Regions from separate parts of the Pannonibacter sp. genome, predicted to be linked through region 2. Evidence: predicted binding sites of a transcription regulator. Region 2 holds the regulator's gene; each other region holds the start of a gene.
What was found. Region 2 encodes LexA, which represses DNA repair genes until DNA is damaged. Its sites were predicted from a motif close to TGTTCNNNNTGTGTTCNG; they were not measured.
Positions count from the first base shown of each region.

Region 1: a site for LexA is predicted at 2,118-2,135, ahead of ACTIFE_RS09420 (PA0069 family radical SAM protein). Genes of this name have one in related genera too.
Region 3: a site for LexA is predicted at 2,447-2,464, ahead of ACTIFE_RS12850 (helicase-related protein). Genes of this name have one in related genera too.
Region 4: a site for LexA is predicted at 2,656-2,673, ahead of uvrA (excinuclease ABC subunit UvrA). Genes of this name have one in related genera too.

Region 1 is NZ_JBHYDX010000011.1:10,386-15,401, forward strand. Features, by position in the region: gene ACTIFE_RS09410 (DEAD/DEAH box helicase) at 1-37, opposite strand, end outside; gene ACTIFE_RS09415 (chorismate mutase) at 520-870, opposite strand; gene ACTIFE_RS09420 (PA0069 family radical SAM protein) at 969-2,093, opposite strand; gene ACTIFE_RS09425 (glycosyltransferase) at 2,206-2,883, shown strand; gene ACTIFE_RS09430 (helix-turn-helix domain-containing protein) at 2,897-3,913, opposite strand; gene ACTIFE_RS09435 (cupin domain-containing protein) at 4,205-4,705, shown strand; gene ACTIFE_RS09440 (flavin-containing monooxygenase) at 4,894-5,016, shown strand, end outside.
Region 2 is NZ_JBHYDX010000009.1:8,079-13,094, forward strand. Features, by position in the region: gene ACTIFE_RS08095 (PaaX family transcriptional regulator C-terminal domain-containing protein) at 383-1,333, opposite strand; gene lexA (transcriptional repressor LexA) at 1,503-2,219, shown strand; gene ACTIFE_RS08105 (ComEC/Rec2 family competence protein) at 2,407-4,557, opposite strand; gene gltX (glutamate--tRNA ligase) at 4,888-5,016, shown strand, end outside.
Region 3 is NZ_JBHYDX010000016.1:97,741-102,756, forward strand. Features, by position in the region: gene ACTIFE_RS12850 (helicase-related protein) at 1-2,230, opposite strand, end outside; gene pyc (pyruvate carboxylase) at 2,967-5,016, shown strand, end outside.
Region 4 is NZ_JBHYDX010000013.1:20,369-25,384, reverse strand. Features, by position in the region: gene uvrA (excinuclease ABC subunit UvrA) at 1-2,413, opposite strand, end outside; gene ACTIFE_RS10795 (single-stranded DNA-binding protein) at 2,886-3,464, shown strand; gene ACTIFE_RS10790 (L,D-transpeptidase family protein) at 3,980-5,016, shown strand, end outside.

The DNA.
Region 1 (5,016 bases), on a different contig from region 2:
GAGCGGACGAAAGCCCGAGGGTAGCAAATTCAGTCAAGAAATGTCCTTCACATGCGCCGCAGCAACAGGGCCGCGCACGACGGGAGCCGGCGGCGAGACAATCTCGCACCAGCCCGAATGCGGTAGCGGTTCAAGGTCTAGGGGCGAACCTCATTGTCCGCCGGTCCTCGGAACCGTCAGAACCCCGCGTGACATGGGAACTTTTGAAGAAGCGCCGGGACAGGACGTCCGTCGGCGAGCGATGGTCTTCGTTGCGTTCCGTCTCCGTCGCCGGCGCGGGGATCGCCGGTCCCTCATGGTGAGGGGCAAGGGCGACCAGGCCAGTTTCAGCCCTGACGCGGCGATAAAGCCGCGATGCCCTGGCTGAACCGGGGCGGGCGCATGGAGATCGGATCGGGTCGCTCACGCGGCGACCAGACCACATCCAGCCCCGTGTATCCCCCTTGTGCGCTGCAATGTCAAGCGCCGCCGGAAGGCGCTGTCCGGGCGATCAGGTGGCGTCAGAAGCCGGCAACGTATTTATTTCAAGGAAACAGCGGTCAATGACAACCCGGTCCTTGCGGCAATCGTGCGCTGTTCATAGGCGACATTCCAGTCGATCAACACCTGCCAGACCGCCTCGACCTGCTCCGCCTCAAGCCCGAGGGACTCGGCCAGCGCCCGCAGATCGGCCAACATCGTGTCGATTCGGTGCTGGTCATAGGCTTCATCGGGATGCTGCTTGATCTCGGCCATGCGCCGCACATAGGTCTGCCGTTCGACAAACAGGACCAGCAGCGCCCGGTCGAGCCGGTCGATCTCGTGCCGGATATGCGCCTTTTCCGTGCAATCCGCTGCCCCGCGCAGCCGCTTGTCCGCTTCGTCCGTCACACCTTCGCCTCGCCGTTCATTCCGGTCCCGGCTGCGGTAACGGCCTGGCGAGTACCGGTCAAGCGCCGCATCGTCGCAACAGGGAGCCTCCCGCAGCTTCAGAACAGCGAGAGCTGCACCCCGCCGGTCTGGGGCGCACTGAACAGTTCGGTCGTCAGCTTGCGCCGGCGCTGGTTGAGGCCGAAGCGGCGGGCCGCAAGCGAAAAGCGCTGGCCGATCTGCTGCGCATAAGGCCCCTGCCCCTTCATCCGCTGGCCCCATTCGGCGTCATAGTCCTTGCCGCCGCGCATGGACCGCAGGATGTTCATGACATGACGGTAGCGGTCCGGCCGGTTGCGCAGCAGCCAGTCGCGGAACAGTTCCGACACCTCCAGCGGCAACCGCAACAGCACATAGCCGGCCTCGCTCGCCCCATGCTCGGCCGCCGTTCCGAGGATCGCCTCGATCTCGCTGTCGGTCAGCGCCGGAATGATCGGCGCCATCATCACCGAGACGGGAATTCCGGCCTCGGACAGGCCCTTGATAGCGGCAAGGCGGCGGTGCGGCGCGCTGGCGCGCGGTTCCAGTGTCCGGGCAATCTCCTTGTCGAGCGAGGTGATCGACAGCGCCACCTTGGCCAGCCCCTTCTCGGCCATCCGGGCCAGGATATCGACATCGCGCAGCACCAGGGCCGACTTGGTGACAATGCCGACCGGGTGATTGGTCTTCTCTAGCACCTCGAGGATCTCGCGCATCAACCGGTAACGCCGCTCGATCGGCTGGTAGGGGTCCGTGTTGGTTCCGATGGCAATCGTGCGCGGCTGGTAGCCCGGCCGACCCAGTTCCCGCTCCAGCAGCTCGGCCGCATTCGGTTTCGCAAACAGCTTAGTCTCGAAATCAAGACCCGGCGACAGCCCGACATAGGCATGCGTCGGCCGCGCAAAGCAGTAGACGCAGCCATGCTCGCAGCCGCGGTAGGGATTGATCGAGCGGTCGAAGGAAATGTCCGGCGAGGAATTGCGCGTGATGATGGTCCGCGCCTTTTCTTCCTGCACTGTTGTCTGCACCGGCGGCAGGTCGTCGAGCGTTTCCCACCCGTCGTCAAACACCTCACGCTGGTCCTTCTCGAAGCGACCGGAGCGGTTGAGACCAGCCCCACGGCCGCGCCGCAGGTCCTCGGCAATACGGGCTCCCGCCAACGCCGTCTCACTGTGCACCTGATCTATCAGCGTGATGGCAGCCATGTGTCCGTCCACTCGACTCAAAAAGAGAACATTTCAGGAACATGACCCGAGAACACGGCCTCCGCAAGGGCCTCCCTCGCCTTGCCCCGGGAAAGACGCTAGAACGGGGCTCATGATCAGCGTTGTCATCTCTACCCTCGACAGCGAGGAAGCCCTCGCCCACTGCCTGACGGCCCTCGTTCCGGCGGCAGCGGAAGGCATTGTCCGCGAAGTTCTGGTGGTGGATGGCGGCTCGCGCGATGCCACGCGAATCGTCGCTGACGCTGCCGGCTGTGACCTTGAGGAAGTCCCGGGCAGCGACGGCGCCCGTTTTGCCGCCGGGTCGCGGATGGCACGGAAATCACCCTGGCTGCTGTTCCTCCCGGCCGGCTCGATGCTGGAACCGGGCTGGCATGCAGAGGCGGCCAATTTCATCGAGCGCACCGAGCGCAGCGGCCAGGCGGAGCGCTGCGCCGCCGTCTTTCGCCTGAAACAGGACGCCTTCGGCTTTGGCGCCAGAGCCGGCGAGGCCCTTGGCAACCTGACGACTCAAGTTTTCGGGATGCCGGCCAGTGAGCAGGGACTGCTGATCTCGCGCCGGTTCTATGTGAGCCTCGGCGGCCACCACGACCTTGCCGCCCTGTCCGATCTCGACATTGCCCGCCGCATCGGACGCGGACGCCTCGTGCTGCTGCGCAGTGCAGCGGTTGTCCCACAAGCTCCGTCCCGTTCGACCCGGCAGAAACTCGCTCGCTTTGCCGTAACGGCCCTGCGGCTGCCACCGCGCCTCGTGCGGGCCCTGCACGGCTAGGCCGGCCGCCGCCTCAGGTCCGCCCCTTGCGCAAGGTTTCCGCCGGCGTTTCCCCGAACAGCTCCCGATAGGCCCCTGCCGCCCGTCCGGCATGCAGCAGCCCGCAAGCCTGCATCAGGGCTGTCACATTGGCCTGGCCCCGGGCCGCAATCAGATGCTGGCGCAACAGGCTCAGCCGGCGTTCCTGCACCGCCTGCGAGATCGTCTGGCCCCGGTCGGCCTGGAAGGCAAGCTGCAGTGCCCTGAGGCTGTAGCCGCACGCCCTGGCCAGATCGGCGTAGTCGATCGCCGTCCCAAGATGCGCATCGATATAGTCCAGTGCCCGGTTGACTTTGCGCTGCGCACCATTGAAGTCCTGGGGACCTGCAAGAAGCAGATCGCGCGCACTGCCCGCATGGGTCCACAGCAGCGCCTGCGCCACCGACCAGGCAAGACTGTTGACCGCCATGCCCTGGTCCAGGATGCCCGCCGCCGCACTGTCCGCAAGCCGCGCCAGGGCAAGGATCTGCGCCCCGAGGGTCCGACCAGGCTCGCTGTCGAGCCGCAGCTGGGGGTCAAACACGATTTCCCCGGCCTCGCGCCCCATGAGCGCCGACAGAAGATCTTCCACCGCCTTGCGTTCGAGTTTGAGGATCATCTGGCCGCAGTTGGCCTGCCAGCGCATCAGGCTGGGCCGGGTCGGCGACAGGACGGATGCAGCCCGTCCCGGCGCGGTGACGATCCTCTGGCTGCCGATGCGGATCTGGGTTCCCCCGCTGAGCGGCACCTGAACCAGGAAAAACCGCTCCAGGCAGCCCGGATCGATCTCCACTTCGCCGCCATAGGCGACATAGTTGATCGAGCCGCCGTCAAACAGCCGGCTGTTGTGGCAGGCAAAGAAATCCCGGCCATGGTCATGCGGTGACAGGCGGTGCGAACAGAAGATCCGCCCGACCTCCTCCGCGGCCTGGTCCACGTCCCGCGTCGCCACCCGGGCATGGCCCGACAATGGCATCGGCAGAACCTGCGTCTGCATGGTTTGCATCTGCATGGCTTGCACCAGCTGGTTCCCCCGGCCCGTCCCCTCGGCTTTTTTGCTCATTGTCGGACCAGTTATCCGCAACGCTACCATCGGCAAGCCGGCGAAGCAAAGCCGCAAGCTGCCGATTTTCGCTCAGCGCATGCAGGCTTTCGCGCAGCGGATAGACCGGGGATCGGAGAAGAGGTCTCGTAGGGTCAGGACGAAGACAGGCGCATGGTCACTGCCCCCGAGGCAAAGGCCGCCAAGCGCCGCCCGTCCGATGGGAACAGCATGCCCGAACGGGCCTGAAGGAGAACCAGCATGAAAACCGCCATTGCCAACATGGTGCAGGTCAACACTGACCCGGGCATCACCCCGGCCGGCATCGGCCAGCACGACGTCGAATGGAGCATTCTTGGCCACACTTACTGGATGAAGACAGAAGGCGAGACCTGCTTCTCTTTCGAGACCCTCGATCCTCCCGGCACTTTCGTTCCCCCGCATATCCATCCGACCCAGGACGAGTTCATTTATGTGCTGGAGGGCCGCTTTGACCTTTACCTGGCCGGCGAACATCACGTGGCGCACAAGGGTGACCTGGTCCGCATGCCGATGGGCATTCCGCATGGCTACTACAACCTGACCGACACGCCGAACCGTGCCCTGTTCTGGGTCTCGCCGGCCCGCCGCCTGCGCGAACTCTTCGACAATCTGCACAATCTTGGTGATCCGATGGAAGTCGTGCGTCAGTCAGCGCTGCGCGAGGTGAATTTCCTGCGCCCGGAGGAGATGACCTTCGACCCGCTGACGCTGAAGATCTGAAGCAGCGACACCGCAGCGCGCAAGACGAGAATCGGCAGCGCGGGCAAACCCGCCTGCCGGACAGGTTCGGCGCGGGCAGATATCCGGCCGGTCAACCCTCTGGGCGCCCCATCCGCCTCCCTGTCTGACCGGCAGCCTCCCCTGCTCGCGCCGTCCGTCCTCCTTGCGCGGCAATGGAGAGAACGATCATGACACATCACAAGACAGTCTGCGTCATCGGCGCGGGGGTGAGCGGGCTTGCCGCCGCCCATGCCTTCAAGGACCAGGGCCACACAGTCACCGTGCTGGAGCGCAGCCATGAGCTGGGCGGC
Region 2 (5,016 bases):
GCTCAGACCTGCCGGCGACCGAGATCCGAGCCTCACCCTCAATTCATCGACCGCACGGTCACCATATGCATAGTTTCATCACGCCGCAACAGCTATTTTCGATATTCTTGTGACGCGTTGCGGTATGGCTGTGCTCCTTCAGCGAAAATCCGTACCGGCCTCCACCAAAGGAACGAGGCCCACGGACTTGAACCGGCCGTTCAGTGCCCCCATTTCAGGTGTGTGGTTTCCAAGGTCAGAAACCTCCCGGACAGGCGATCCCGCTCCCCGCAACCCTCGGCGGGATTGCCTGCCTCCCCTTTCCAGAGTCTCGCTCTCAAGAAAATACGCCAACGGCAAGCCATGCCGCAGCACGCCGGACCTGAATCAACCGGTCTTCACGTCAGGATGAAACGCCCGCAAGCCGCGCCTGCCGCTCCAGCACCTCAGGCGGCGTTGCCGTGAGTGCGCCGCCAAGGCCGGCAAAACTGGCGACATGCGCATCAGCGGCGGCACTCAACGCCAGATAGGTCCGGGCAAAAAGGGCCCTCGCCCGCTCGCCGGCCCAGTCGTCCGGCAACGCCGGCCGCGCAAGCCCCGGATCACGCAAGGCCAGGGCACGGAAGCCATGCACCAGCAACAGCCTTGCAGACAGGGCACTCAGCCCGTCCGTCAGTCGCTCCCCTTGGGCGAGCAGCTGAGCCAGCGGCGAGAACCGGGCCATGAACGCATCATATCCCGCTTCCAGCTCGCCAAGGTTCCAGACCCTGCGCACAGCCGCGCGCAGCGCCGCGCCGTCAGTCAGATCACCGGGCGCAACCGCAAGCCGGGCCCATCCGGCGGGCACTGGACGCTCACCGATGGCCAGCGCCAGCCCGTCACCCAGCCGAACGAAGCCTGCCGCCTCCAGCCCGGCGTCGACAGTGGCTGCATCACTTTCCCCACCGCGCAGGGCCAGCGTGAACCCGAGCTCACCTGCCCCTGCCGACAGCGTATAAAGCCGCGCAGCAGCGGCACTGAACTCGGCCCGCGCCGCATCGGTAAGCCCATAATAGCCAAGCCGCCCGACCCGGGTGCCTTCAAGCCGCCCGGTAGCGACAAGCCGCGAGGCGGCCGTGCGCACCAGCGTTTCACTGATCCCGACACGGGCGCAGGCCTCGATCACATTGCCGACCCACAATGATCCACCGCGCGGCACCACCACATCGCCATACAGAGTGACGATGAAGGCCCCGGCGCGCAAAGGCCGCCGGCCAGCAAACTCCTCGACCAGACGGTCGACCGCGGCCGCCGCCGAGCCCGGGGCGCCAGACGCAATTTGGGGCGTTGTGTTCATCTGCATCGGCTCGGGCATGGCAACGGAGATCCGGTCATTTGCCCTTTCCTAGCCGCAGTTGGTCTCCCCGTCCATGACCCCATCACGCGGAACATCCCGCTAACTTCGCCTTAAGACTTGTGGAACACAGTGAGAACGAGTAATCTGCGTTCATGATTTGTACCGCCTCCCGCCACGGGGATTCGCCATGCTGACCCGCAAGCAACACGAACTGCTCATGTTCATCCATGAGCGCCTGAAGGAAAGCGGCGTTCCGCCCTCCTTCGACGAGATGAAGGACGCGCTCGACCTCAGGTCGAAGTCGGGCATTCACCGGCTGATCACCGCGCTCGAGGAACGGGGCTTCATTCGACGTTTGCCGAACCGCGCCCGCGCCATGGAAGTGGTGCGCCTGCCGGACTCCATGTCGCCAGGGCTTGCCGCCCCGCGCGGCAAGGGATTTTCGCCATCCGTGATCGAGGGATCGCTCGGCAAGACCCAGCCTCCCCCACCCGCCCGGTCCGAGCCAGAAACCGTCAGCGGCATGACCAGCATTCCGGTCATGGGCCGGATTGCCGCCGGTGTTCCGATCGAGGCAATCCAGACCCACAGCCATACCATCAACGTGCCCCAGGACATGCTGGGGCGGGGCGAGCATTTCGCGCTGGAAGTGCGCGGCGATTCGATGATCGAGGCTGGCATTCTCGACGGTGATACGGTGCTGATCCGCCGGACGGACGCGGCCGAAAGCGGCGACATTGTCGTGGCGCTCGTCGATGACGAGGAAGCGACGCTGAAGCGGCTGCGCAAGAAGGGCGCCTCCATCGCGCTGGAAGCGGCCAACCCGGCCTATGAGACCCGCATCTTCGGCCCCGGCCGGGTTCGGGTTCAGGGCAAGCTGGTGGCGCTGTTCCGCCAGTATTGAGCCAGATGCAAATGCTGCAGCGCCGGCGCTGCCTGCGAGCCGGGAAGTAGCTGGAGCCGTCCGCCGTTTTCAGGCTGCGTCGGCGTTGCCACTGGTTCTGCTGGCCTTGGTCGTCGGTGTGGTTGTGGTCGTGGGTGTGGTTGTGGGCGTGAATCCACCAGCACACTCCGCCCGCTCGTGCAGAAGATCAGCGCGGCGCATCCGGGTCCGGTCCCGTCACCGGGAGCTGCCAGGGCCGCGTGCCACCGGGGCGGCTGTAGCGAATATGCGAAACCCTTGTTTCACCGGCGACGGTCTCCAGCCACAGCGCGGCCCCACCGAGACGGCGGCTGCCACCGTCGAGGATCAGCGGAGCAGTGCAGTTGGGGGGGGCCGTCAGGCCGGTTACCAGGATGTCAGCGGCAAGGCAGTCGCTTTCAAGAGCATCAGGCTTGCGCGGCATCGCAATGTGCAGCGGTGGCGGATGACTGGAGAGCGTTTTTCCTTTGGCCGGCCCGGTGTCCATCAGGCTGCCTGCAGGAGACCGGCTCCTGGCCGGTGGATAGGCCGCAACGACACAGCCGAGAGGATCGCAGCTGGCCTGGTCGGCGCTCTGTCGATGACTGGCGAACCGGCGCTCGGGCACGCCTTCGCCGGTGAGCCAGACTTCAGCGCTGAACCCGATCCGGCCGCCGGTGATGCGCAACGTTCCGTCCCGGTCCCGCGCCGCGATCTGGGTGCCGCGATCACTGACATAGATGTCAGGCGGGCGGTCAAGGCCCCACAGGATCAGGCCAACCAGAGCCGGGCCGACGGCAAGCAGCCGCTGCAGACCTTCGGCGAGAAACGCCCAGAATACAGCAACTGTCAGCAGAAGCCCGGCAAGGGCTGGCAATTGGCCGATGACCCCGTCGCTGTCGCTGAGGCTGGCCGTGAAGCTGGCCGCAGCCAGCATGAAGGCGATCCCCTGGCCCATCACGGTGAGAGCAGGAGCTGCAAGGCCGAGTGGCTGCATCAGGAAGGCCGCCACTCCGGCAGGCATGATGACCATGGAGACGGCTGGCATGGCCAGAAGATTGCCGAGAAGTCCGTAAGGCGCCAGCCGATCAAAATGGTGAGCCGCGATGATGCCGGTGGCAAGGCCGGCGATCAACGAGGTCGCTGAAATGCCGCACCCCCAGGTCCATAAGCGGTGAACCAGGTGGCGCAGCAGCCCGTGGTCGGACGGCCTGCGCCGGCCGGCGCGGGCGCGTGACCAGCGCCCGTAGTCGCCATAGGCCGCGATCAGGCAGATCACGGCAGCGTAGGACATCTGGAAGCCTGGCGCGAAAAGCTCCTCCGGCCTCAGGGCCAGCAGCAGCAGCCCTGACAGCGCGACACTCCTCAGGCTGAGCCCCCGCCGGCCGGTCATCAGGCCAATGAACACCAGCCCGATCATCAGATAGGAGCGCTGGGTGGCAATGCTTGCCCCCGACAGGAGCAGGTAGCAGGTGGCGGCCAGCAGCGCGGCCGCGGCAGCAAAGCGGGAAATCGGCAGGCGAAGGGCAAGCGTTGGAAACAGGGCGAGCCCGCCAAGGACGACCGCATACATGCCACCGGCAAAGAGCGCCATATGCAGGCCGGAAATCGACAGGACGTGCGACAGGCCGGCCTCGCGCAGGTCCGCTTCAGCCTGGCGCGAGATTTCGCCGCGCAGGCCGACGAGCAGCGCGGCGGAGATGGCGCTCTCATCCCCCTTGCCAAGGGCCGCATCGGCCTCTTGCGCCACATCGATCCGAAGCTTCTGGATCGCGGCCATGAAAGACAGCCAGGCACCGGGTGGACCCAAGTCAATCCGCTCAGGTGCCCCGAAGACAAAGCCAGTGGCCCCTATACCACGAAAATAAGCGGCGAAGGCAAAGTCATAGCCTCCGGGGCGAACCGGTCCGGAGGGCGGCAGCAGGCGTGCCCTCAGGCGGACGCCCTCCCCCGGCAGGAGGTCGCCTCCGCTTGTTCCCCGCAAGGACAGCCGGACGCGGCGCGGCATCGCCTGGCGGCCAAGGCCCTCCGCAGAAGATAGCTCCATCACCAACTGGCTGCCGGCGGCGGTCGGAACCCGCTCGATCACCCGGCCGGTCAGGGTCGCGCTGCGCGGCAGTTCCAGCACCGGCGCGGCGACGCTGGCTGTACGCCAGGCTCCTGCCGCAACGCCGCAGAACAGCGCCAGGGCAAGCAAGGCTGCCGGCGGCAAGCGTCCCTGGCGGTGCGCAACAGTTGCGGCGAGGAGCCCGCCGCCGGCAAGGCAAAGCAGAAGGGCCAGGGAGGGCTCAGCCGGCAACTGGAAATAGAGCGCGATCCCGGCTGCGAAGGCAAAGGCCACATGCAACAGCCGGTGATCCTCGGCTATGCGGCCGGACGGGCGGCTTCTGTCCTCCCTGGCTGGTTGCCTGCGTGCCGCAAGTGTCGTCCACAGCCGATTCGCTGTTGCGGTTGCCCTGGTGGAAGAAAAGGATAACCGGGACGCCGTTGAAGTGCTGGGCGGGGCGTCATCCACCGCCGCAATCCCGGTCTCGCTGCCGTCCCCGCGCTGCATGGCAGCCCTCGAACTGGCCCGGTTTGCCCGTCCGCCTGCCTGTGCTAAACACCGCAGCAGTCTCGCGCTGGCCCCCGGGCCCTCGCCTCACCTTGACAGAGAACCATCCCCAAGACCATGGCCGACCAGATCATCACCCGCTTCGCGCCCTCCCCGACTGGCTACCTGCACATCGGCGGCGCCCGTACGGCCCTTTTCAACTGGCTTTTCTCGCAGCGCCACGGCGGCAAGATGCTGCTGCGCATC
Region 3 (5,016 bases), on a different contig from region 2:
AGCCGACGACCTTGTACAGCGTCTTGTCGATCTGCGGATCGACCATGATCGAGGTGCGGCCAGATGCAGACAATTGCGGCAGTTCGGCAAGACCCGGCATGTCCGGCGTGCCATGCTTCAACGCCCAGAGCTGGGCCAGCAACTGGCTCGGTGCCGGCTTCAGCAGCGCGGGCACATAGATGTTGTAGGCGCCGAAGCGCACGCCCAGCTTGCGCATGGACGCGCGCATGTCCTGGTCGAGCTGGCGGATTTCGTTGGCGGCGTCCTGACGCTCGAGAATGCCGAGGCTTTCATAGATGCGGAAGGCGATGCCACGGGCAAGGCCTTCAAGGCCTTCAGCATCCTTCAGATCGGTCAGCGGCTTCAGCAGCGTGCCGATATGGGCCCTGAGCCAGAGATTGACCCGCTCCTGCACCTTGTCACGGGCCGGGCCCGTCAGATGCTCGTCAGCGAGCAGGACGAAACCGGGGGCAAGAGCATCCTCGCCTGCGGTGAGCTTGGCGACCGGCTCACCCTGCCAGCGAATGGTGCCTTCGCTCGACAGGACAAAATCCTCGTTTGGAGCGCGCGACAAGCGATCTGCGCGCGCCTCGATTTCGCTCGCAAGCGCCTTCTGGGCAGCGGCGCGGACGGCTTTGCCCTCCGGGCTGTCCGCAACCGCATCGGGTGCGAAGCGGAAGCCCTGCAGGCGGCCAATATGCTGGCCCTCCACAAGCACGTCTCCACTCGGCGTGATTTCCGCTTCCAGCATGGCGTTCTCTCTCAAACGTCTCATCAATACGCTTGTCCGCCTGTCAACGAAACGCTGGGTCAAGCGTTCGTGCAAGGCGTCCGACAGTCTGTCTTCTATGCCGCGGGTGACACCCTGCCAGTGGGCAGGGTCCTTCAACCAGTCGACACGGTTGGCAACGAATGTCCAGGTGCGGATATGCGCAATCCGGTTCGCCAAAGTGTCGATATCACCATCCACCCTGTCTGCGAAAGCCACTTGACGCTGAAACCAGTCATCGTCGACGTGGCCGTTGCGCACGAGCAACGTGTACAGCTGCGTCAAGAGGTCCGCGTGGTTGGCCGGGGCGATCTTGCGATAGTCCGGAACCTGGCATACGTCCCACAGAAGTTCAACGCGCCCCTGGCTACGCGCCATGTCGCGGATGTCGGTATCGCGGGCAGCGTGTTCAAGGGCTAGAATGTCATCACCGACCGGTGCACGGGTGAGGCCTTCCTCACGCGGCGGCTGGTCGAGGCTTTCGCGCAAGGTGACCAGCGTGGAGAAGTCCAGCTGGCTGTTGCGCCATTGCAGCACTTTCAGCGAATCGAAGCGATGGCTTTCGATGGCCTCGACCAGATCGTCGTCGAGCGGATCGACGCGGCCAGTGACGCCAAACGTGCCGTCGCGCATGTGACGTCCGGCGCGACCGGCGATCTGGGCCATCTCCGACGGGCTGAGGGCTCGATATTGGTAGCCGTCATATTTGCGGTTGCCGGCAAAGGCGATGTGATCGACATCCAGGTTGAGGCCCATGCCAATGGCGTCCGTCGCTACCAGATAGTCGACATCGCCATTCTGGAACAGTTCGACCTGGGCATTGCGCGTGCGCGGGCTGAGCGATCCGAGGACCACGGCCGCGCCGCCGCGCTGACGCCGCACAAGTTCCGCGATGGCGTAGACTTCCGAGGCGGAAAAGGCGACTGCGGCTGACCGGGGAGGCAGGCGGGTGATCTTTTTCGAGCCGGCGTAGCTCAGCACCGACATGCGCGGCCGGGTGACAACGTTCAGGCCCGGAATCAGCTTTTCCAGCAGCGGGCGCACGGTTGCAGCACCAAGCAGCAGCGTCTCGGAGCGTCCTCGCAGGTTGAGGATGCGGTTGGTGAAGACATGGCCGCGATCCAGATCGGCGGCGAGTTGCACCTCATCGATGGCGACAAATTCGGTGTTGAGGTCGAGCGGCATTGCCTCGACCGTCGAGACCCAGAAGCGGGGTGCCTTCGGGATGATCTTTTCCTCGCCCGTGATCAGGGCGACGGCTGCCTCGCCCGCGCGGGACACAAGCCGGGTGTAGACCTCGCGCGCAAGCAGGCGCAGCGGCAGGCCGATCAGGCCAGAGGGCTGGGCCAGCATCCTTTCGATGGCCAGATGCGTCTTGCCCGTGTTGGTCGGGCCAAGCACCGCAGTCACGGTTCGGGACCGGGCGGCCGGCGGCAACGGCAAGGTCTTGATCGAAGGCATTGCGGGGGGTGCTTTGTTCCGGCCTTGCAGGTTGCGGCCTTGCAGTGGAGGGGCCGGCCCGTCCCGTCCCGGGGGACGCGGGCCAGTCCGCAGAAGGAGGCTTCCCCGCAGCGGAACTGCCAGGCAGGGGGCCGGATCGAGGGTGTCTAGCACAGGCCTTGCGGCTCTGTCCCCCTTTCATTTCGGGCGTGGCGGACGGGGGTGTTCCGGTACACGTGGAACGAGTCTGGAACAAAGGGCGCCCGAATCGCTGACATCGTCTGATTCAGGATTTGTTCCCTACGACATGTAGATAACGGGCGCATGTCTGATACGAAATCGTGAATCTGCTCAAGGATTTGGCGTGTTTTCAGCGCCTGCCGGCGACTCGGGTCAAAAAGACGTCAAGTGTCAAGATCGGGTTAATCTGCCAGATGATTTTACAACCCGTGTCTGCAACCTGTGGGGCTATTGGTGAACACAGCACGGACGAATCGCTGACCTGGCGTTGTTCCGGACTTGTTCTGTCTGGATCTGGTGTCCCTTGCTGGTGCGGCTACCAGATGAGCGCAGCGTATCCGGCTCAGTTGCTGATGTAACCAAACGACACGCCAAAAATATTAAGGGAACTGTCCCATTTCAGGGCGCAGAGGCGTGTGAGGAGATCATCGACCGGAAGGTCAGTGATACTGGCCCTTTCCTTGCACATCATCCCTTTGTATGAGTTGTCGCCATCAATCCAAGGGAGGGTACGGGCTTGAGCATCCGCAAGATACTTGTCGCCAACCGGTCAGAAATCGCAATTCGTGTATTCCGTGCGGCCAATGAGCTTGGCCTGAAAACCGTGGCCATCTTTGCGGAGCAGGATAAACTCGCCCTGCACAGATTTAAGGCAGACGAAGCCTATCAAGTAGGCAAAGGCCTCGGGCCCATCGAGGCATACCTGTCGATCGACGAAATTATCCGCGTTGCCAAGCTGTCCGGCGCCGATGCGATCCATCCCGGCTACGGCTTCCTGTCGGAAAGCCCGGAATTTGCCGAGGCCTGTGCCCAGAATGGCATCATCTTCATCGGCCCGAAGCCGGACACCATGCGCCGGCTCGGCAACAAGGTGGCCGCGCGCAACCTCGCCATCGAGGCTGGCGTGCCGGTGATGCCGGCGACCGATCCGCTGCCGGACGATATCGAAGAGATCAAGAAGCTTGCTGCCGGCATCGGCTATCCGGTGATGCTGAAGGCATCCTGGGGCGGCGGTGGTCGTGGCATGCGCGTCATCCGCGACGAGGCGACACTGGTGCGCGATGTCGTCGCCGCCAAGCGCGAGGCCAAGGCGGCCTTCGGCAAGGACGAAATCTATCTGGAAAAGCTGGTCCAGCGTGCCCGCCACGTCGAGGTGCAGATCCTGGGCGACAGCCACGGCAACCTCGTGCACCTGTTCGAGCGCGACTGCTCGATCCAGCGGCGGCACCAGAAAGTGGTCGAGCGCGCGCCGGCGCCTTATCTCGCCGAAGACCGTCGCAAGGAACTGTGCGACTACGGCCTGAAGATCGGTCGCGCGGTGGACTATTGCGGTGCGGGCACGGTCGAATTCCTGATGGATGCCGACACGGGCGCGATCTATTTCATCGAAGTGAACCCGCGCGTGCAGGTCGAGCACACGGTGACCGAACAGGTCACCGGCATCGATATCGTCAAGGCACAGATCCGCATTGCCGGGGGCGCCGTCATCGGCACCGAGGCCAGCGGGGTGCCGGTGCAGGCAGATGTGCGCCTCAATGGCCATGCCCTGCAGTGCCGCATCACCACCGAAGATCCGGAACAGAATTTCATCCCGGATTATGGCCGCATCACCGCCTATCGCGGTGCGACCGGCTTTGGCATCCGCCTGGACGGTGGCACCGCCTATTCCGGCGCGGTGATCACCCGCTTCTATGATCCGCTGCTGGAAAAGGTCACCGCCTGGGCGCCGAGTGCCGAGGAAGCCTGCCTGCGTATGGACCGCGCCTTGCGCGAGTTCCGTATCCGCGGCGTTGCCACCAACCTGGTGTTCCTGGAGAACATCATTGGTCACCCGGCCTTCCGCGCCAATGACTACACCACGCGCTTCATCGACGACACGCCGGAGCTATTTGCCCAGGTGAAGCGGCAGGACCGCGCCACCAAGCTCCTGACCTACATCGCCGATGTGTCGGTGAACGGCCATCCTGAGACCCGCGGCCGGCCGCGTCCGGGCAAGGATGTTGCCGATCCGGTGGTGCCGGACTTCGGCAGCGTCAAGCCTGAGGGCACTCGGCAGCTTCTTGAACAGCTGGGCCCGAAGGGCTTTGCCGCCTGGATGAAGGCGCAGCCGCAAGTGCTGGTGACGGACACGACCATGCGTGACGGCCATCAGTCGCTGCTGGCCACCCGCATGCGCACCCACGACATCGTCGCCATCACGGATGCCTATGCCACCGGCCTGCCGCAGCTGTTCTCGCTGGAGTGCTGGGGCGGAGCGACCTTTGACGTGGCCATGCGCTTCCTGACGGAAGATCCATGGGAGCGTCTGCGCCTCATCCGCCAGAAGGCGCCGAACATCCTGCTGCAGATGCTGCTGCGCGGCTCCAATGGCGTGGGCTACACCAATTATCCCGACAACGTGGTGCGCTTCTTCGTGCATCAGGCGGCCAGCGCCGGTGTCGATGTATTCCGTGTGTTCGACTGCCTGAACTGGGTGGAGAACATGCGTGTTTCCATCGACGCGGTGCTGGAGACCGACAAGCTCTGCGAAGGTGCGCTGTGCTACACCGGCGACCTGCTGGACAGCG
Region 4 (5,016 bases), on a different contig from region 2:
CGCAGGTGACATAGACGTCGGGCAGGAAGTGCATCTCGATCTTGATGACGCCGTCGCCCTGGCAGGCCTCGCAGCGTCCGCCCTTGACGTTGAACGAGAACCGGCCCGGCTGATAGCCACGGGTCTTGGCCTCCGGCATCGAGGCAAACCACTCGCGGATCGGCGTGAAGGCGCCGGTATAGGTGGCCGGGTTGGAGCGCGGCGTGCGTCCGATCGGCGACTGGTCGATGTCGATCACCTTGTCGAGATGTTCCAGGCCCTCGATACGGTCGTGCGGTGCCGGGTTCTCGCGTGCTCCATTCAGCCGGCGGGCCGCCGCGCGAAACAGCGTGTCGATCAGGAAGGTCGACTTGCCGCCGCCGGACACGCCGGTGATGCAGGTGAAGGTGCCGAGCGGAATGTCGGCGCTGACACTCTTCAGATTGTTGCCGCGCGCGCCGATCACTTTGATCTGCCGCTTCTTGTTGATCTTGCGTCGCTCGGCCGGCACCGGAATGCCCCGGGCGCCCGACAGGTACTGTCCGGTCAGGGACGCCGGGTTGGCCATGATCTCTGCCGGCGTGCCGACTGCCACGATCTCTCCGCCGTGTACTCCGGCGCCGGGGCCGACATCGACCACATAATCGGCCGTCATCACCGCATCCTCGTCATGCTCGACGACGATCACCGTGTTGCCGAGGTCCCGCAGATGCCGGAGCGTCTCCAGAAGCCGGGCATTGTCGCGCTGGTGCAGGCCGATCGAGGGCTCGTCGAGCACATAAAGCACGCCGGTCAGGCCGGAGCCGATCTGCGAGGCGAGGCGAATGCGCTGGCTCTCACCGCCAGACAGGGTTCCTGAATTGCGCGACAGCGACAGATATTCCAGCCCGACATCGTTGAGAAACCGCAGACGCTCGCGGATTTCCTTGAGGATCCGCCCGGCGATTTCCTGCTGCTTGTCGGTCAGGCGGGATGGCAGCGCCTCGAACCAGACCGCCGCCTCGCGGATCGACTGGTTCGAGATCTGGCCGATATGGCAGCCGCCGATCTTCACCGCAAGCGCCTCCGGCTTCAGGCGATAGCCGCCGCAGGCCGGGCAGGGGTGGTTGGACTGGAAGCGGGACAGTTCCTCCCGGACCCAGGCCGAATCCGTCTCGCGCCAGCGCCGCTCGATGTTGCCGATCACCCCTTCAAAGGTCTTGCGCGCCTTGTAGCTGCGCACGCCGTCGTCATAGACGAATTCGATCTCCGTCTTGCCCGAGCCGTGCAGGATCAGGCTGCGGACCTCCTCCGGCAACTGGCGCCAGGGCGTTGCCATCGACACCTTGAACTGGCGGCAGATCGCTTCCAGCGTCTGGGCATAATAAGGCGAGGTCGCGCCGGTCTTGGCCCAGGGCAGGATGGCGCCATCGCGCAGGGACAGTCCTTCGTCGGGCACAACCAGTTCGGCCTCGAAGGCGAGGGTGGTGCCGAGACCGTCGCAGGACGGGCAGGCGCCGAACGGATTGTTGAAGGAAAACAGCCGTGGTTCAATCTCGGTGATCGTGAAGCCCGAGACGGGACAGGCGAATTTCTCCGAAAAGATGATCCGCTCATGCGTCTCGTTGCGGTTCTGCAGCACGGCATCTTTGTCGGAGGGCAGGTCCGGCAGCGGCTTGTCCGCCAGTTCGGCAATGGCGATGCCATCGGCGAGTTTCAGCGCGGTCTCGAAGGAATCCGCCAGCCGCCCGGCGATATCGGGACGCACCACGATCCGGTCAACCACCACATCGATGTCATGCTTGTATTTCTTGTCCAGCGCCGGGGCCTCGGCGATCTCGTGGAACGTGCCGTTGATCTTGACGCGCTGGAAGCCCTTCTTCATCAGCTCGGCGAGTTCTTTTTTGTACTCGCCCTTGCGTCCGCGCACGATTGGCGCCAGCAGGAACAGCCGCGTTCCCTCTTCAAGCGCCATCACCTTGTCCACCATCTGGCTGATGGTCTGGCTCTCGATCGGCAGCCCGGTTGCCGGCGAATGCGGCACGCCGACCCGGGCGAAGAGAAGGCGCATGTAGTCATATATCTCGGTGACCGTGCCCACGGTCGACCGCGGATTGCGTGACGTCGTCTTCTGCTCGATCGAGATCGCCGGTGACAGGCCATCGATCTGGTCGACATCAGGCTTCTGCATCATCTCGAGGAACTGGCGCGCATAGGCCGAAAGGCTCTCGACATAGCGGCGCTGCCCCTCGGCGTAGATTGTGTCGAAGGCAAGCGAGGATTTGCCCGATCCGGACAGGCCGGTCATGACGATCAGCCGGTCGCGGGGCAGGTCCAGGTCAACGTTCTTGAGATTGTGTTCCCGCGCGCCGCGGATCGACAGATACTTGCCACGCTCGGGCGGAATCGCCCGGGAAATGGTGGTCGGGAGGGAAGGCTTGGCGTCCTCGGACATCAGATCGATCCTGGCTGGCCCGGAACCCGGGCAAAAGTCTCAGCTGTTATACGCAACGCAGCCGCTGCCTCAACCGCCAAACTGTGGCGGCTGGACGCAGGGAGGCGCGAGGGGAGGCAGGTTCGGGCCACCACGGCCCGAACCGGACGAGCTTGCATGAGTGCCCTTACGCGAAAACGCAGTGCTTGGACCAGACCGGAGAACCTGAGGCCGTTGCATGGCGCCGGGGACTTTGCTACAACAAGAACAAAGAAAGAACAAGATCCTTTGCGGCCATTTTGCAGTGTCTTGACCCGCCGGGTCGCTGCTTCCCTTTGTGGAAAAGGCAAAGCGCGGATGCGGCGGGATTGATTAGGCGCTAGGGTCCGCCCGATCATACCGTCCTTGAGGCGGAAGAAAAGCAGTCAGGACTCCGCCGGGGGCACACCGGATCGGGGCCCTTGCGTGAGCAAGATAAAGAGGAGCCCGGAACATGGCGGGAAGCGTCAACAAGGTCATTCTGGTCGGCAATCTCGGGGCCGATCCGGAAATTCGCCGCACCCAGGATGGCAAGCCGGTTGCCAACCTGCGGATCGCGACGTCCGAGACCTGGCGTGACCGTGGGTCGGGCGAGCGGCGCGAGCGCACGGAATGGCACCGGGTCGTGATTTTCAATGAGGGCCTGTGCAAGATCGCCGAGCAGTATCTGCGCAAGGGCGCCAAGGTCTATATCGAAGGCCAGTTGCAGACCCGCAAGTGGCAGGACCAGGGCGGCCAGGAGCGATTTTCCACTGAAGTGGTGCTGCAGGGCTTCAATTCGGCCCTGACCATGCTCGACGGGCGCGGTGAAGGCGGCGGCGGTGGCCAGTCCGATTACGGCTCCTCGGGTGGTGGCTATGACGGCGGGTCTGGCGGCTATGGCGGCGGGTCCGGCGGCGGCTATGCTGGTGGATCATCGGGTGGTTCTGGCGGTGGCTACGGCGGCGGTTCGTCTGGCGGTTCTGGCGGCGGGTCCGGTGGGGGATCTGGCGGCGGCTTCGGCGGCGGCATGGACGACGAAATCCCGTTCTGACCGCAGACGTCCGGCACCGGCGTCCGGTCTTGCGACTGACCGGGCTGGTCGGGGCAGTGGCAGTCGGCGACCGTTTGGCTCTCCGGCGCTCCCCCTGTGCGCTCCCCCTGTGCGCTCCCCCTGTGTGTTGCTCCTGTGTGCTGGTCCTGTGTGCTGCCCCTGTGGGGTGTCTTCACCGCTTGAAGCCCTGGCTGTCTGAACCAAGGACGATGTCGCACAGGGTCGGAGTGGCCGAACGCGGCGGGGGCGGGGCTCAGGCGCGGCCTCCGGGCGGCAGGCCCGTCCGGCCCGGGCGCGGGGACACCGCGCTGGATCTTGGTTTTCAGCGCCTGTCGCGGCCCCGGGCCTGTCACCAGGTCGTGATGAAAAGTATCTTTGCGTTAACTTTTGCGTTGGGGTTGCGCTAGTATCTTTCCATGCGCCCGATATTCGCCATGAAGGGATTGGACACATACGGCAGGGTTTGCTGCCGGTTGTGGTGCCGCGACATGATTTGAGCAGAGGTTTTTAGACACATGCGTTCGGTTTGCCGTCCGGATCTCAACCGCGCCACCGGGCGCCTTTTTCCTCGCAACGTGTTGCTTGCGGGCGCCGCGTTGGCCTGCCTGTGCGCGGCGGGCCCGGCATCGGCCCAGTCCTTTCTCGACCGGTTCTTCAATCCGGACTATCAACCTGCACAGCGTCTGGAACCCGTCGCTCCGGCACCGCGCGCGCAGTCGCTCGACCGTGCGACGATCACTGCCAACAAGGTGACGGGGCCGAAATATTACACCTACAAGGCCGATTCTTATGAGACCGTGTCGCTGGCAGGTCTTGCAGACGTCCAGACAGCTGCGGCTGAGGGACAGGCCTCAGGCCAGGACAACACCACTGCCGCTGCCACTGCGACTGTCGCATCCGTCACAGCCGAACTGTCCGAGTTCGACCTTGCGCGACCGGCGCTCAAATCGATGAAATTCAAGGCATTGCCGGAAGTCGGTGCCGCGCTGAAGACGCATTACCGCGACAATCCGGAGTTTATCTGGGTGACCGGCGGGGCGTCCAATGCACGGGCTCAGGCCGTCGCCGCCACACTGGCCGAGGCTGGCCGCTTCGGCCTTGATCCCGCCGACTACGCGGTCGAGCTGCCCGTTCTGGCCGGGCTTGACGAGGAGGCATCCCGCGCGGCCTTGATCGATTTCGAGATGCGAATGTCGGTTGCGGCCTTGACCTATGTGCTGGACGCCAGACGGGGCCGGATCGATCCGAACCGGATTTCCGGCTATCACGACCTGCCGCGCCAGAAGGTGGCTCTGGACGATGTTCTGACAACCCTGAAGCAGGCGTCGGCTCCGGGCGTGGCGCTTGAAGCAAGGCAGCCGGCCTCGCCGCAGTTCGCCGCGCTGGTTGCGGAACTGGCACATCTGCGCGCGGCCAAGGATCAAGGACCGAAGATCAGCATTGCTGCCGGCACGCTGATCAAGCCGGGCCAGTCCAGCGCTGAACTGAGCAATGTTGTCTCCGCCATTCGCCATCGCGCTTCCCCGGCGCTGGAGGCAGCGCATATCGAGAC